Regions from separate parts of the Pseudarthrobacter sp. PvP004 genome, predicted to be linked through region 3. Evidence: riboswitches for the same ligand, from Rfam matches in the RefSeq annotation. Region 3 holds a riboswitch; each other region holds the start of a gene.
What was found. Region 3 has a riboswitch for cyclic di-AMP ahead of J3A64_RS14250 (hypothetical protein). Riboswitches for the same ligand answer to the same signal wherever they lie in the genome.

Region 1: it holds a riboswitch for cyclic di-AMP, as region 3 does, so the genes downstream of both, J3A64_RS13135 (NlpC/P60 family protein) here and J3A64_RS14250 (hypothetical protein) in region 3, are expected to answer to the same signal.
Region 2: it holds a riboswitch for cyclic di-AMP, as region 3 does, so the genes downstream of both, J3A64_RS19960 (hypothetical protein) here and J3A64_RS14250 (hypothetical protein) in region 3, are expected to answer to the same signal.

The regions. Positions count from the first base shown of each region.
Region 1 covers NZ_JAGINL010000001.1:2,932,730-2,938,323, forward strand. Annotated here, with positions in the region: gene J3A64_RS13115 (FdhF/YdeP family oxidoreductase) at 1-670, opposite strand, end outside; gene J3A64_RS13120 (molybdopterin molybdotransferase MoeA) at 722-2,080, opposite strand; gene J3A64_RS13125 (NTP transferase domain-containing protein) at 2,077-2,991, opposite strand; gene J3A64_RS13130 (HNH endonuclease) at 3,034-3,534, opposite strand; gene J3A64_RS13135 (NlpC/P60 family protein) at 3,752-4,540, opposite strand; cyclic di-AMP (ydaO/yuaA leader) riboswitch at 4,879-5,046, opposite strand; gene J3A64_RS13145 (M23 family metallopeptidase) at 5,186-5,594, opposite strand, start outside.
Region 2 covers NZ_JAGINL010000001.1:4,365,436-4,371,029, reverse strand. Annotated here, with positions in the region: gene J3A64_RS24005 (DUF6480 family protein) at 16-279, shown strand; gene J3A64_RS19965 (ATP-dependent DNA ligase) at 283-1,347, opposite strand; cyclic di-AMP (ydaO/yuaA leader) riboswitch at 1,598-1,743, shown strand; gene J3A64_RS19960 (hypothetical protein) at 1,746-3,095, shown strand; gene J3A64_RS19955 (CdaR family transcriptional regulator) at 3,228-4,442, opposite strand; gene ald (alanine dehydrogenase) at 4,651-5,594, shown strand, end outside.
Region 3 covers NZ_JAGINL010000001.1:3,177,660-3,183,253, forward strand. Annotated here, with positions in the region: gene J3A64_RS14230 (histidine phosphatase family protein) at 1-6, opposite strand, end outside; gene J3A64_RS14235 (winged helix-turn-helix domain-containing protein) at 251-1,117, opposite strand; gene J3A64_RS14240 (response regulator transcription factor) at 1,792-2,532, shown strand; gene J3A64_RS14245 (cell wall metabolism sensor histidine kinase WalK) at 2,554-4,050, shown strand; cyclic di-AMP (ydaO/yuaA leader) riboswitch at 4,160-4,344, shown strand; gene J3A64_RS14250 (hypothetical protein) at 4,346-5,206, shown strand; gene J3A64_RS14255 (dolichyl-phosphate beta-glucosyltransferase) at 5,418-5,594, shown strand, end outside.

The DNA.
Region 1 (5,594 bases), 240 kb from region 3:
GTTCGGCGTGGTGGATGTCCTCCAAACTGACCGTGCCTTTGCCGATTCCGATGGTCGGGTTGAGGGCGCTTCCGGAGGACTCATGGCACATGTTGGAGCAATCGGGAAGGTTGTTGGTCCCGAGGCTTCGCGCAAACAACTGGTACATGAAGGCGGTCTCGTTGGCCGTACGGCCGGAGGTGTAGAACACGCACTTGTCAGGCGTTGTGGCGTTGATGTGTTCGCCAATCAAGGCAAAAGCTTCAGTCCAACTGATCGGCGAGTAGTGGGTGTCGAACGGCCTGATGACCACGGGTTCGGACAGTCTTCCCTGGCTTCCCAGCCAGTACTCCGTCTTGTCCTCGAGGTCCGACAGGGAGTGCTTCGCCCAGAATTCGGCACCGACGGTCCGGGTGGTGCTTTCCTCTGCGATCGCCTTGGCACCGTTCTCGCAAAACTCCGCGGGACTGCGCCTGCCGGTGATCGATTCCGGCCAAGCGCACCCGGGGCAGTCAAAGCCATCATGCTGGTTGACCCTGAGCATGGAGCGGACCGTACGGGATACACCGGCCTGGGCGTATCCGCGTTCAAGGGCAACAGTGACGGCTTTGAGGCCTGCCGCGGCTTGTTTGGGCGGGTGGATTTGCAGGTCATCTTCGTTGATGTCCTGTTCGGGAGCATGCCTGTTCATGAGTCCATCATTGCACTTTGTCATCAGGCGCAAGGCCGCCCGAGGCACGCCTCAGGCGTCCAGTGCGCTCCAGTCCACAGGGCCGGAAGGTGCCTTCCGCTGTTGCCGGGGCGCGGCTTTTCGGGTCTTGTCCTCCGGCGCCTTCGGCACCGGCAGCGCTTTACCCCAAGGCAACGCGAAAGCGGGCACCATCTCGCCCAGCTGGACGCCATGGGGCGGCACCACCATCACCCCGTCCGCACCTGCAAGGCCACGCATCATTCCAGGACCCGTGTGCTGCGCAGGCGACGCCAACCCGTACACCAGTTTGAACGGCATCAGGCGCGTCTGCCCGGGGTTTGCGTCAATGGTGGTTCCGCAGGGAACCTCGCCTACGTCTTCCAATCGACCGTGTCCCAAGGCAGCCAACAGGGGTGCGCCAACAGTAAACAAGGCCATCATCGCGGCCAACGGATTTCCAGGCAGTCCCAACACAAACCGGCCGTCGGGCAGTTCCGCCAACACTGCGGGATGTCCCGGGCGCATGGCGATGCCGTCGATCAGCAAGCTGCCACCTAGCTCGGCAACAGCCTTGCGGAGGTGGTCCGTTCCCGAGCGTCCCGTCCCGCCCGTAGTAATGACGACGTCGGCTGGCGGCTCCGCTTCACCATAGGGTTGCTCCGGTGTCAGCTCATCAAGAGGTGGCTCGGTGTCCTGGAGCGCGTCGATCCACTCCTGGTAGCTGTCGCCCACCCTGAGCTGTTCCCCTGCGATGCCGCCCAAGAGTTCCACCACCGCACCCAGTTGCGGGCCGAAGGTGTCCCGGACCTGACCGGGCAAGGGAACCCCCTGGGCCACGACTTCCGAACCCGTCAGAAGGAACCGGACCAGCGGCTTGCCCAGAACGTCCAGCTGGTCCAGGCCCGCAAGCGCTGCGAGGGCAATGTGTGCCGGATTTAGAACAGTGCCGGCTTTGAGCAGGACGTCACCCTCAGCGGCCTCTTCCGCAGCCTTGCGGATGTGTTGGCCATTGCGAGGCTCCCCAGGTTTGGCGGTGCCGCCCAGGGCGAGAACCGGCAGGCCGTCGTCGTCAGTTGTGAGCACACCGCTCTCGCTCCGCAGGACTGCCTTGGCGCCGGGCGGTATCAGCCCGCCCGTAACAGTGGGACTGGCCTGGTGCGGGGCCAGCCTCTGCCCGGGCTCACTGAGGATCCACGGACCGCTGCCGTTGACAGCCCATCCATCCATGGCTGATGAAGCATAGTGCGGCATATCCTGCACGGCCAGGGCGTCCGAGGCCAAGGTGCGGCCGAGGGCAGAGCCGAGCGGCACCGGCCCCGGCGGGATCGGGGCAGCAACATCGAACGCGCGCTGCCGGGCCTCATGCCATGTGTGTGCCGCGTGATGGCCCTCGTTGGGGGCCCCTGTCATTCCGGGCCGGTCCCGGACTCCGAGTACTCCTTGGCCACTTTGCGGGCCAGCTCCAGGGCGGCATTCATGGACGCATCATCGCTGGCCTGGCCGATGCCGCGGGCCATGCCTGCCGCATATCCGGCAATGAACGTGGTCAGGGGTGCGGCGGGGCGTACCACCGAATGCGCTGCTACTCCGGCGACAGCGAGGACCTCGTTGACGTCCACTTCCACGCCCTCAAGCTCGAAAGCCTGCAGCAGTGTGCGGCACCACTCCTCGAGCGTCTCTTCCTGGCTCTTCACGTCCGCCTCCAACTCGTAGTCAATGCCCAAGGCCGCGGCGTCCTCCCAAGTATCCACGTCATCCGTGGACCCCGCGGGAACGTCAACGTCCAGCACGTTCAGCCTAGCAAGCAGCCGGAACACTGAAGAGTTCGTTAACCCGGAACCTTCGGACGCTACGGCCACTTCCCGTTCCAAGGCGGCTGTACTGTAAGCCCCCAGGAGTGGTTGCTTGCGCCCGTCAGGAGAAACAGCCATGGCTCCTTCCACGCCGGGAACGGACGCTAGGGCGGCCCACAGAAGGTCAACACCGCGGGAAGCATGCGGCATATCGCAGGCCAGCACCAGCGTCCACGGCGTGTCCGATCCACTCTTCCTCAGCGCAGCCATGCCGGCCGCAATGGCCGCGGCAGGCCCGGCGAACGCCGGCTCCTCCCGCGCCCGCAGGACATCATCCGGCAAGCGTCGGCCGTCCCTTGACTCGTCGCCGGGAGCATCCGGCCCCACCACAACCACCGCCGAAGCACCCCGGGCGGCCTGCAGGGCATGCGAAAGGAGGGTGTCGCCGTCGTACTTCAACGATGGCTTGGGCACCCCACCGAGGCGGGTGGCGCGGCCACCCGCCAAAATCACGGCATTGAACTCCATCCGCCCAGATTACCCGGGCATCCGGGGCTCAGCAGAAATCGATCAGGCAGCGGATTCCGGCAACAGGAACGGGTCCCAGTCCGGCGCAGGTTTCTCGAGTTCTTTGATCTGCCACATGGTTCCCTGGGGCACACCGGGTTTGAAACGGAGCTTCCAGCCCATCTCAGCCAGCGTGTGGTCGCTCTTGGCGTTGTTGCATTTCAAGCACGCCGCAACCAGGTTTTCCCAGGAATCCGCGCCGCCCCTGGATTTGGGGTGGACGTGGTCTATGGTGTGGGCTGTTTTCCCGCAGTAGGCGCAGCGATGGCCGTCGCGGCGAAGTACCCCGCGGCGACTCACGGCGGTGATCCTGTTGTACCGGGGACGGATGTAGCGGTTGAGAAGGATCACGGAAGGTCTTCCGAGAATCTCCTGTGGCCCGACGACAGGCTCGTCGCCTTCGGCCACTACGCTAGCTTTCCCAGTCAGCACAAGGACCAGCGCCCGGCGGAATGTTATTACCGCCAGCGGTTCATATCCAGCATTCAGAACGAGTGTGCGCATGCACGTACCTCTTCACGGCCGCACCCGCCAGGGGCACGAGGGCCGGCTGCCCTCTGCTTGTACGGGCTGTGGATCGACACCATAAGGGTAAGCACTTATATGCCGTATCAACGAATTTTTCTGTGATTTCGTGTGCGGTGTCGGCAAGAGTTCATGCGCGGTTAAAGCAGAACACCCCGCCGGCCGAAGCCTGCGGGGTGTTCCTAAGCTCTGAGAATTAGCCGTTGACGCGGATGAAAACCGGGCCCGAGCCCACGTTGGCGCTGAACAGTGCCGTGGTGGATCCGTTCCATCCACCGTGGACTGCCTGGCCGTTGCCGACGTAGACAGCGATGTGGGCCTGTCCAGCCAAACCACCGTTGGCGTAGTAGGCGAGGTCACCGGGCTGGGCTTCTGCTGCACTGACGGTGCGGCCCAGGGAAAGATAGCCGGCGGGCCAGTCGTGGAAGTTGATGCCCACGGCCGCCAGGGAGTTGGTCACCAGCATGGTGCAGTCCTGGGTCACGCCGATCTGGGCGTAAGCAGCCGCAGCGATGGCTGCCCCGAGACCGCTGGAAGCCGCCGGAGCTGCCGGAGCGGGGGTCGGGCTGCTGACGGCAACGGTCGCGGTGGCTGCCGGAGCGGCCGCCGGGGTTGCTTGTTTGGGCTCAACCTTGGCTTCAACCTTGGCCTGAGCTTCTTCGATCACAACGGGGGCCGGGGCTTCCTCCGTGGTGACAACGGGGCGCTCGTAGGAGATGGCCACCGTGGAGTCCGCGGCGATGGTGGCCTGGACTACGGACTGCACGTCCAGAGTGGACGTTGACGTCGATTCACGATCCACGTTGGTCTCGGCAGCGTTGGCGGCGATCCCACTGGTCAGGACCAGGCCTGAAGCTGCAGCGATAACTGCTGCCTGGCGGCCAACGCCACCGGCGTTGGTGGTGACGGCCTTGGCGATGACGGAAAGCGAGCTGGTCTTGGGGGCCTCAGCACGGTGCCGCGCAACCTTGTTTGCACTGGTCATGATTTTCTCTTTTCGTATCCGAGTGCAGTTGGGGTGCACACGGGTAGTGGGTTGGCCAACATGGGGGCATGCTGGACGACCCCGAACCGGATTATTTCTAGCGGAGGGTGAAGCGTGAGGATGAGGTCCCGGTGGACGCTACGGAGTGCAGCAGCGTTGACGCAGGGGATGCTGATTCGGGCCTGCTGAGAGCGGAGGCCGGGGCTGCTGCCGGTACGGGCGCCAGATGGCGCGAGGTACCTGCCGTGAATGATGCAGCCTTGCAAAGGGTGTTCGACGGGTTCGCGCGAACCGTTGGGGCGCTAAGCCGCGCAGGGGTAGTGCATGATGACACGTAGGTAGCCTCTCCCAGTGCCTGCGAGGTGAGCTGTCGGATTCGGATGGGAGTCATCCGGCCACGCTGCTTCCACGGAAGCTTTGCGACTTAACCCCTAGGCCTTCTTTCGAAGACCGGAAGTGGTTCCCCCGCCCCTGCCAGACGATTTTGCGAACGGACCTTGAGCGGTGGCAGAGCTAGGCAATCCACTCAAGTGCATCGGCCCCCTAAAAAGCCGATGCGCTCTGTACGCTACAACAGTTGGACCCGAATGTCACATTCAGGTCACGGCACGTCTCGCTAATGCGAGAGGCGACCATCGACTGGGATTAGAGCCAGCCCATGGGGTCTACGACTTCACCGTTGACCTGGACCTCGAAGTGGAGGTGGCAACCGGTGGAAGCGCCCGTGGTGCCACTCAGGGCCACGGTGTCGCCGCGGTTCACGGTCTGTCCTACCTGGACGGTGAAGGACGACAGGTGGTTGTACGTGGTTTCGAGGCCATTGCCGTGGTCGACCACCACGCGGTTGCCTCCGCCGTACTCGTGCCATCCGGCGAAAGTGACCTTGCCGGTAGCTGCGGCGTGCACAGCCGTGCCGCACTGGGCTACGAAGTCCTGACCGCGGTGGAAGTCACCGGCACCACCCGTGAGCGGGCTGATGCGGTAACCGAAGGGGGATGCCGTGGTGAGCGTGTCAAGGGGGCTGGCCATGGTGCCAACGGATGAGGCGCGCTGG
Region 2 (5,594 bases), 1.2 Mb from region 3:
ACGAAAGGGCTGATCGTGACCGACAAAAACTCGAATGAAGAAACCCAGGGCTTCGGCGCAACCGGCGCAACCGGGCCTTACGACACCACCTCCGATGCCGACAGCATCCACGACGATCCAGACATGCGCCAGGACGAAGACGATGACCCCGCCGCTTCCGCCAACCCTGATCCCCTCGACGGAAATGTCACAGGCTTGGAGCCGGGCGGCGGCGTGCCTCCGGGCGAAACCCCACCGGCCGAGGGCAGCATGAGCAGCGACCAAGGCCACGAAGAGTAGGGGCTAGGGCAGCCTCAGGATTTCCCCGAGATCGTAGTCGGCAGGCTCTTCCAGTTGCGAGTACGTGCAGCTCTCGGGGGTCCTGTCCGGCCGCCACCTACGGAACTGCGTGGTGTGCCGGAACCTGTCGCCTTCCATGTAGTCGTACTTTACTTCGATCACAAGTTCGGGGCGCAGGGGCACGAAGGAGAAGTCCTTCCCCCCGCTCCACCGGCTTTGGGCGCCGGGCATGCGTGAACCCCCGGCAGCTTCGTCCTGGTTGGCCCACTCACCCCACGGGTGCTCGCTGAGTTCAACCTGGTACGGCTCCAGTTCTGCCACCAAAGCCTCCCTGCGGGCCATAGGGAACGATGCCACCACTCCCACATGATGCAGCCGGCCCGTGTCATCGTGCAGGCCGAGCAACATCGACCCCACAACTTTCGCGGTCTTGTGCCAACGGAATCCCGCCACCACACAGTCTGCCGTGCGCTCATGCTTCGTCTTGAACATCACCCGCTTATTGGGTTGGTAGGCCCCGGTCAACGGCTTGGACAGCACCCCATCCAGTCCCGCGCCTTCCAACTGCACGAACCATTCCTGCGCCCGCTCGAGATCCGTCACCGCGGGCGTCACGTAGACTGGCGGATCGGCCTTGGCGAGCGTACGCTCCAGGATGGCGCGGCGCTCGGAGAACGGCTTGTCCATGAGGTTCTCGTCGCCCAGCGCGAGGATGTCGAACGCAATCATGGACGCCGGGGTCTTCTCGGCGAGCATCCGGACGCGGCTGTCGGCGGGGTGGATCCTTTGCTGGAGTACCTCGAATTCGAGCCTCTTGCCCTCGATCAGGACGATCTCGCCGTCGATCACGCATTTGTCCGGCAGGTTCTTCCTGAGCGCCTCCACCACCTCGGGGAAGTAGCGGGTCATCGGCTTCTCGTTGCGGCTGCCCAGGACGATCTCGTCGCCATCCTTGAAGACGATGGTCCGGAACCCGTCCCATTTGGGCTCGTAGTGCCCAACATCGGGGATTGTCGGAACGGATTTGGCGAGCATGGGCGAGACGGGTGGCATCACAGGCAGGTCCATAGACAATGTCTACCTGCCGGTGCACGCCGAAGCTAGTGTTAGGCCATGGATATCTCGCTCGATCCAGAAGATCCAGCATGAGCTACCTGCCCCGGCGCCAGCCCCGAAGCCTAAGTCATAGAACCCCCTCGCTTGCTCAGACCTACCGCCCGTTACATTAATGTGACTTTACTTTCCGGCTCATGTACCGTCGTAGGGCGACCCGTATCTCCGCTGGGCCGCTTCCGGATTGACGCCGAGCTCTGCCGCAATCCGGGATCCGCCAGACCCGCGGCAGAGACGGGGGACCCAAAAGTTCCCGGACTTACTTCAAGTCCTTGGGGTGAAGCCGCTTAGGCGGCCGGACGGCCTCGTCCGAACCCGACAGCTAACCTCGAAGGCGTTGAGAGGCAACCACCATGTCCCCAACCATGGATCAGCCGCGCCGCGCCCAGACTGAAGGCGAGCGCACCAAGCCAACCGGACGCCGTCGGGCCCAACCCAGCGGATTCCTCACCAGCGCGCAGGCGGACGCCGCGACGCCCGAAAACGCCGTTAAGACAGGCACAACGAACACAGGCACGACGCCGGAACCCGCCACTGCGGCCATGCCCACGGTTGCGATGCCCGCCACTCGTGCGGAGGTTCGTGCGGCCGAGCGGCAGAGGGCAGCCCAGGCTGTGATCGCGCCCGAACTATCGGCCCCCGAAAAGTCCGCGACCGAGCAGCCCGCGCAGGCGGAACCGGCAACTGCGGCGATTCCCGCCGTTGAGGCCGCTCAGGCTGCAGCGCCGGCGTCCACCACACCGGGACCTCCCACCGCGGCCATTCCCATCGTGCCGCCAGCCGCCACGACACAGGGCTCCCAGGAAGACGAGACCTCGGAACCCGCAACCGCAGCTATTCCAGTGGTGCAGCCTGAGACCTCGGAACCCGCAACCGCAGCTATTCCAGTGGTGGCCGCCCGCGCGGAGTCGCCGCGCGGCAAGTCCCCGGCGCAGGTTGCTGCAGCCGCAACGGCCTCGGCGTCCTTGGCCAGCCGCAAGGACGTTCGACAGCCTGCCGCGCGCACAGCAACCAGGTCCAACTTCGGGGCGGGGTCTTCATTTGGCCGCGAACCTCATGCCGCGCTGCGAAAAGCCGCGTCGGTCAAACACATGAGCCAGCGCATGGCCGTGGTTGCCGGTGCCCTTGGCCTCGTGTTGACGGCCGGAACGTTGGGGCAGGCCCTTGAGCTTCCTTTCTTCGGCCAGGAGACCCCGGTCCAGGAAGCCAGTGGCAGCGACGGCCGCACCTCGGCTTCGGCGTCGCCCGCGCCCAGGGCGTCCTACTCCACGGCGTCATCGCCGTCAGCTTCGTCAACAGCAACGGAGACTTCGGAGGCCGGCCAGCCGGCAACGGTGGCGGAAGCACCTCAGGCCGTGTCGCCGTCGTCGACTGCGACCCCCAAGGTATCCCTCGCGGACCCGGTATGGGTTCCTTCAGCCATACCGTCCTCTGTCCCGGCCGCGCCTGGCGCTGCCAGCCCGGTCCCCACGCAGCCGGCTCCTGCGCCGAGCGAGGTGCCGTCGGACACGATCACCACGCCGCCGTCCCCGACGCCGACAACCACGCCGACGCCCACGCCCACTCCGACACCCACACCAACGGAAACTGCAACCCCGACCTCCAAGCCCCGGCCGAGCAAGCCGCAGGCCGCCTCGGCCCCCCAGCCCAGCGAGTCGACTCTTCAGGACATCCTGGATGCAGCCCGGACGGCCCTCAAGTGAGCACCCGGCTGCCCCGTACCTCCACTCATGTGGGATGGCATAGCCGGCACTGCAGCAGCAGCCGGACTGCCACGTTCCGCCGCCGGATGGGGCGCTGGAGCTGCCAGCGTCTGCGGCGCTCGTAAGGACCCTTCAGATGCGCGGCCGCCCCGCCCAGCGCCGCGCCTTCAGGGCCGCATGCAACTCGAGCCGGATCGCGCCACTCAACGGATCAGCACCGATGAGTTGGCGGATCCGGCCGAGCCTGTTGTAGATGCTGCTCCTGTGGAGATGAAGTTTGGCAGCGACGTCCTGAACTGAGCCGTCATTGTCGTACAGCAATTCCAGGACGGGCAGGAGTTCGCCGTTCTTGTCGTGGTCCTCAAGCGTCCGAAAATGCACCGATCCTGTGTCATCCCAGCCGCCGGGCGCCACCAAGCGATCGAAAAGTTGATAGACACCAACAGTCCGGCTGTCCACCAACTCTCCCAAGGGCTGGTCCACTGCAGCCGCCTGCGCAGCAACCTTTGATTGACGGTACGCGCCCGAGAGCTGCCGGATGACTTGGAAGGGTTCGCTGATGCCCAGGATCACCCTGTCCACCTTGCGGCCCGCGCGTTTTGCAAGCTCCAGCTGATAGTGCACCAGTACTTGGGCGTGGTCCGCCCGGCCGCCCGACTCGCGGAACAACACCACCGAATGCGTCTCCGTTCCGGCGCTGAACAGGGCAGCGTTGACGCCGATAGTGGACTGCAAAGCCGCGGAACGGTGCGTCAAGGTAGCGGCAATGGGATCGACGTCGGACCTCGCGCCATCAGGGTCGAGGATGGTCACCAGCTGCCACGGACCGCGGCCCTGGATTTCCTTCCAACCCGCGACGGCGGCCACAGCGTTCGATTCGCCGCCGCAAGCTGAGAGAAACTCCTGTTCACGCCTTCGCCGGAACTCCGATTCAGCCGTATTGGAATCAAGGAGCAAGCCCGCCAACAGGTCCAGCTCGTCACGCACGCCGGGCAACTCAGCGAGTATCGCCGTCGCACTCTGTTCTTCAAGGTCCAGCTGGACCCACAAGTACCCCACGCGGAAACCGCGGACCAAAAGCGGCACGCAGACGCGGCCCAACATGCCGAGTTCATCGTTGGCGGGAACCACGACGGGTCGCACCGCCGTGGCAATGCCGTGAGCGAGCTGCCAGGCGCTGACGTCGCTGGGGACCCGCTTGCTCAGGAGGAAGTTCACCCGGACGCGGTCGGCGTGGGATTGGTTGGAGCTGTAGGCCAGGAGAACGCCGTCGAGGTCCTCCAGGGACAGTCCTCTGCCCAGCTTCAAGGCCACGCGTTCAACGATCTGTTCCACGTCCTGCTGCATCCCGAAAGCGTACCAACAGCAGGCGACACTTGACGCTTCAGTCCTCGACAAATGTCGAGCATTATCGCTGCAGAACCTTGACTTTTCGGGGTTCCGGCGTGCTGGCTGCTCGGAGTCCATGTCGCCTGCCTCACAGCCGGATTTATTCTGGAATCACAGCCCGCAACACATTTTCGGCCGAAGAGGCCGCTAACGATGGAGCCCACAGATGATCATCGGCGTCCCCAAAGAAATCAAGAACAACGAGTTCCGCGTAGCCATCACGGCCGCTGGCGTCCACGAGTTCCGCACCCACGGACACACCGTTCTGGTTGAACGCGGCGCAGGCCTCGGCTCGGGCATCACCGACGAGGAATACTCGATCGCCGGCGCCGAAATCGTCAACGAAGCAGATGACGTGTGGGCCCGCGCGGACATGGTCATGAAGGTCAAGGAACCCATCGCGGCCGAGTACCACCGCTTCCGCAAGGGCCTCATCCTCTTCACCTACCTCCACCTCGCCGCAGAACCCGAACTCACCGCCGAGCTCATCAACTCCGGCGTCACGGCCATCGCCTACGAAACCGTGCAGGAAGGCCGCACCCTTCCGCTGCTCGCCCCGATGTCCGAGGTCGCAGGCCGCCTGTCCGTCGTGGTCGGCGCATCCTCGCTCATGGCTCCGGCCGGCGGCAAGGGTGTCCTCCTGGGCGGCGTACCGGGCGTGCGCCCGGCCAAGGTTGTTGTCCTCGGCGCCGGTGTTGCGGGAACCAACGCCGCCGCCATGGCGCTGGGCCTCGGTGCTGACGTCACTATCATGGACATCAACATCAACCGGCTCCGCGAACTGGATGCCCTGTACCAGGGCCGCCTGAAGACCGTAGCCTCCAACGCCTACGAGATCGAGAAGTCAGTTATCGACGCAGATCTCGTGATCGGCTCCGTCCTGATCCCCGGCGCCAAGGCACCCAAGCTGGTCACCAACGACCTCGTTGCCCGCATGAAGCCGGGCTCGGTTCTGGTGGACATCGCGGTGGACCAGGGCGGCTGCTTCGAGGACACGCACCCCACCACCCACCAGGAACCGACGTACAAGGTCCACAACTCGATCTTCTACTGCGTGGCCAACATGCCCGGCGCTGTTCCGAACACCTCCACGTACGCACTGACCAACGT
Region 3 (5,594 bases):
ACTCATACCCCAACCCTATCCGCCCACGTTCTCTTCGGCCCGGGGCTTCCCGACCTTCTTTGGAAGAGAGCAGCCGGTCCGCCGTCACCAACTTTGACTTCCCAGCACCCCAGACACGCGGCGCAGCGGGTGTGTTGAGCGGGTTCCGCGGCCAATGTGGGTGGTGGCGGCACGCAGCCCTGCCGCGGGATCGTCCCGCCAAAGCGAAAGCGCCCGCCTCCTCACGGGAGACGGGCGCTATGTGCTGAGACTAGATCGAGTATTCGGGTGCTGCCCAAACAATAACTTCGGGGTGCTCGTAGAAGCGGTAGCCCTGGCCTCGGACCGTACGGACGGTGTTGGCAAGGCGGCCGAGCTTGGAACGGAGGCGGCGGATGTGGACGTCGATGGTGCGCTCGTTGGGCACCTCTTCGGCGTTGCGCCACAGGCCCTCAAGGAGTTCGTCGCGGCCCACGGTGCGGGTGCCGTTCTCGACGAGGTAGTTGAGGAGTTCGAATTCCTTGAACGTCAGGTTCAGGGATTCGCCGTCGAGGTGCACTTCGCGGCGTGCGAGGTCGATCAGCACGCCGGACGGACGGGATTCCTGCTGCGGCGCCGGACGTGCGGCCTCGGTGCGCTGGCGTGCGGCAACGGTGGGGTCACCGAAGGTGGAACGCACGACGTCGAGTGCCGAGCCGGGTGCCCCGGCGGGGGCAACTGCGACGGCGGCGTAGCTCTCCGCGCCGGTCACGAGGGACTGAGCGTATGCCCGGATTTCCTGGGCGAGCTTGGCGATGGACGTTCCTGCAGCGGCTGCGGTTTCTTCGTCAATGCCCATGTAGAGGACAAACCCGCGGGCTACGTTGTCGTTGGCAACGGGGCGGAGCTTGTCCGACTGGGCAATCACAGGGGTGGGCGCCGTCATGGGCGCCGGCTCTGCTGTGGGGACTGCGCGCAACTGGCCGTAGGAGTTGGGGTTGTAGCCCTGCGGCACGTATCCGGGAGCCTGCTGCCCGGCTCCTTGTGGAGCGGGAGAGTAGCCGGGACGGTTGCCGAAGCCGGGGCGAAGCCCTGCGTTTGACGCGGCCTTGTTGGCGTTACGGACGGAGATGTGGACGTATCCAGATGCAACTGACATGGAGTGCTTACCTCAAAAGTGAATAGCCGTCATCGCGGCTTCGAATGCTGGTTGTCCCCGCAATGAGTTTGGGGAGGGGCGCCCAACGCTGGGCAAGGGGGCGAATGCCTGAAACTTCTTGGGGTGGAAAGTTAGGCTTGCATTCGACAACAGCGGTCATCATGGCCAGCGGGTGTGCTGGGCCAGGTTGCTGCGGCTGCAGGTGCTGTTGAGTTCTTGTTCACATTGGAAGTGTGCAACGTAACAATGGCAACACGCAAGTAACAAAGCGCGGAAACGTCCACATTTTGAGACGTAGACGTCTATTGTGTTGCAAATCACAATTCCGTAGGCGTCATAAATGAACGCCATTTCATTCGGGTGAAGTAGGGATTATTGCTCCCCTGCTGAATTTTCTTCGACTCTTCTGGCATTTTGAGCACCTCTGTTGCAGTGAACTCCCCTCAAGCGGAATCTCACGATCTGAAACACTTGTTGTCCAATCGCAGGCTGCTTTTCTCGCCGATTTTCTGCCCGGAATCTGCTACAAGCTGTAGAAAACAGAGGGAATCGGGAGATAAAGTTCCGCCGCCGACTTACGTGGCCCTGCACTCCCACCTCGCTAGGGTGGAGTTCACAGCGTCCTCACAGGACGGGCATAGCGCTGGCTTACCGGCAGAACGGAGAGTTGTCTCATGGCCTCCTCGCACTCCATGACCAACAACCTTCCCCAGCTGTCCCACCCGGACGGCTCACCGATCCGCGCCCTGGTGGTGGACGACGAACCCAGCCTTGCCGAGCTCATGAGCATGGGCCTGCGCATGGCGGGGTGGTCCGTGGCGGTAGCCGGCGACGGTCCGGGGGCAGTAAAGCTGGCCAAGGACTTCAGGCCGGACGTGCTGGTCCTCGACGTCATGCTCCCCGGCTTCGACGGCGTGGAGGTCCTCAACCGCATCCGCACCTTCGCCCCGGAAGTTCCGGCCCTGTTCCTTACCGCCAAGGACGCCGTGCAGGACCGCATTGTCGGTTTGGCTGCCGGCGGGGACGACTACGTCACCAAGCCCTTCAGCATGGAGGAAGTGCTCCTGCGCCTTCACCGCCTGGTCCAACGTTCCGGGGTGGCCGCCATGGACACTGCCGAGCTGGTGGTGGGTGACCTCACCCTCAACGTAGACACCCGGGAAGTAACCCGCGGCGGCGAAGACATCTCCCTCACCGCCACCCAGTTCGAGCTCCTGCGATACCTCATGGAAAACCCCAAACGAGTGGTCAGCAAGGCCCAGATCCTGGACCGCGTGTGGGACTACGACTTCGGCGGCCAGGCCAACATCGTGGAGCTCTACATTTCCTACCTTCGCAAGAAGATCGAAGCGAACCACCCGCCCATGATCCACACCATCCGCGGTGCCGGATACGTCATCAAGCCCGCGGACTAGGCGTTGAGCACACTTTCAGGAGTGGCCAAAAGGTCAGGTGCGGCCTTACAGACACAGCGCAGCTGGCTCAACCCCTCCACGTGGCACCTGCGCACCAGATTGGTCCTGGTGGCCATGGCCCTGCTGGTCGCCATTTGCTCTGCCGTGGGAGTGGTCAGCTACGCGTCCATGGACATGGTCTTCAACAAGCAGCTCGACAGGCAGCTGGAACAGGCGTCCAGCCGCGCGAATGACTTCGGCAGGCCGCCGTCGAACTTTCCGTCACCCTCCGGAAGGCCTGATCCGCTGGAGGCGCGCGGCCAAGCGGCTGGCACGCTCAACGCGAGGATCAACGGCTCAACCGTGCGTAGCTCCGGTTTGATCGATGCCCAAGGTAACCGCGTCTCGCTCTCGGCCGACGACGAGCAGGTGCTGCTCTCGCTCCCCAGGGACAACGGGCCAGTGGACCGTTCCCTGTCCAACGGCGACTACCGTCTGGTAGCGGTCGAAACCGCGTACGGCGACGTGATTGTGACGGGCCTGCCGCTGGCGGACAAACAGAGTGCGGAGGCCTCGCTCGTGTGGACCATGGTGCTGGTTTCGCTGGGCGGCCTGGTGGTGATCGGCCTGGCCGGCACCGTGATCATCCGCCGCACCATGCGTCCGCTGGAGCAGCTCTCCGAAGTGGCCACGAAGGTTTCGCGGCTGCCTCTCGACGCCGGTGAGGTGGCACTTGCGGTGCGCGTACCGCCGTCGGCTTCTCATCCCGGGACGGAAGTGGGCAGTGTCGGCTATGCCTTGAACCAAATGCTGAACAACGTCTCCAGCGCTTTGGAAGCCCGCCAGGAAAGCGAAACGAAGGTGCGTCAGTTCGTGGCCGATGCCTCGCACGAGCTGCGGACTCCCCTGACCGCCATCCGGGGCTATACCGAGCTGCTGAGGATGACCGAGAACTTCACCGAAGACGGCCGGAAGTCGCTGGCTCGCGTCCAAAGCCAGTCCGAGCGCATGACCACGTTGGTGGAGGACCTGCTGCTGTTGGCGCGGTTGGACGAGGGCCAACCCGTGAAAGTTGAGGATGTGGACCTCACTCAGTTGGTGATCGAGACGGTCAGTGACGAGAAAGTCATGGCACCCGATCACATCTGGCAGCTCCAGCTCCCGGACGAGCCCATCACGGTCCGCGGCGACGCCACGCAACTGCATCAGGTGCTGGCGAACCTGCTGTCCAACGCCCGCAAACACACCGACCCCGGCACCACTGTGGTCACCGGCGTCATGCTCTCCGCCGATGGCAGCGCCGTGGTCAGCGTGACGGACAACGGCCCCGGCATTCCGGAAGATTTCCAGGGCCGGATTTTCTCGCGATTTGCCCGCGCCGACGCCGCACGATCGGGCTCTGAAGGCACCTCCGGACTCGGCCTGTCCATTGTGGAATCCATTGTTTCAGCTCACGGCGGTAGCGTGGAAGTGACCTCACGGCCGGGGCGCACGGAGTTCGCCCTTCGACTTCCCACGGTGAGCACCGAAGGCCTGTAACGAATCGGGCAAGGCGACTCACCGGCGTCGTGATCTCTGTTACCTAAATGTGACTTCTGCGGAAACCTCCTGTACCGTCGAAAGGGTGGGTCGCCCCTAGCAGGCCCACATCCGGGATGCGCCGAGCTCTGCCACTTCCCGGAGTCCGTTCTTTCTCCGAGGCAGAGACGGGGGACCCAGAGTCTCCGGGCCAGGCTTTTTGCCGGCCCTTGGGGTGAAGCCGCAGCGTGATGCGCGGCCGGATGACCTCATCCGAACCCGACAGCTAACTCCGCAGGCGCTGAGAGGTAATCACATGTCTGAATTTAACGATCAGACGCGCCCTTCCGCGCGTCGCCGCGACGAGAACAACGCACCGCTCACCAAGTCGCAGTCCGTCCTCAAGAACGCAGCCCGCCAGGGTAAGTCCGGCCACCGCATGTCCGTCGTAGCCGGTGTCGTGGCAGCTGCACTGGGCGTTGCATCGCTCGGAACCGCCGCCAACGCCGCACTGACCCTCCCCGAGGCAAGCCGCGTAGCCGGAACCCAAGCGAGCGCCCAGGTCAACTCCAACAAGTCGGCTGAGATCTCCGCTTCCCTGAATGCTGCCGCCGAAAAGGGCGCAACTGACAGGGCCGCTGCTGACGCTGCTGCCAAGGCAGCCGCTGAGAAGGCCGCTGCCGAGAAGGCTGCCGCAGACCAGGCCGCCGCCGCACAGGCTGCTGCTGAGAAGGCTGCCGCCGATCAGGCCGCCGCACAGGTTGCTGCTGAGAAGGCTGCTGCTGACGCTGCCGCCAAGCAAGCAGCCGACGCAGCTGCTGCCGCCGCCGCGGAAGCCGCAGCAGCTGCTGCAGCACCCAAGGCTGTTGACGACCCCGCTGCTGCCAAGGCCTATGCACTCAGCATCCTGGGCAACTACGGCTGGGGCGCCGGTGAAATGGCTGCCCTGAACACGCTGTGGGAGAAGGAATCCAACTGGAAGACCACGGCGATGAACGCTTCCAGCGGCGCCTATGGCATTGTCCAGTCCCTGCCGGCCTCCAAGATGGCCACTGCCGGCGCTGACTGGGAAACCAACTACCAGACCCAGATCAAGTGGGGCCTGAACTACATCAAGGAGCGTTACGGATCCCCGTCCGCCGCTCTGGGCTTCCACTTGGCCAACAACTGGTACTAAGCCGAGCCGCTTGATCGCCGCGCCCGTTGCCGCCGTTTGCACCAGTACCAACTGGAGCGAATGGCGGGAGCGGGCGCGGCTTTTGCCGTTTCACAGCTGTGGCGCATGGTTCACAGCTCCAGCACGTGGTTCACAGCTCCAGCACGTGGTTCACAGTGAGGTCACAGCTACCGCCTAAAGCGTTCATAATCGGCGGTCCCATGCTGGATACATGACGCTCACAGGTCCCACCACCAGCGCTTTGGCACGAAGGACTCATTCGGCTCGCTTGCGTGGCGCGGCGTTGCCCACTGGTCACCCGGCTCTCCTCCAAGGCCAGACGGGTCCGAGCCCCCAGCCCCGGCGTCTCCCCGTTGACACCAGTGTTGTGGTTCCCGTCCTGGACCTC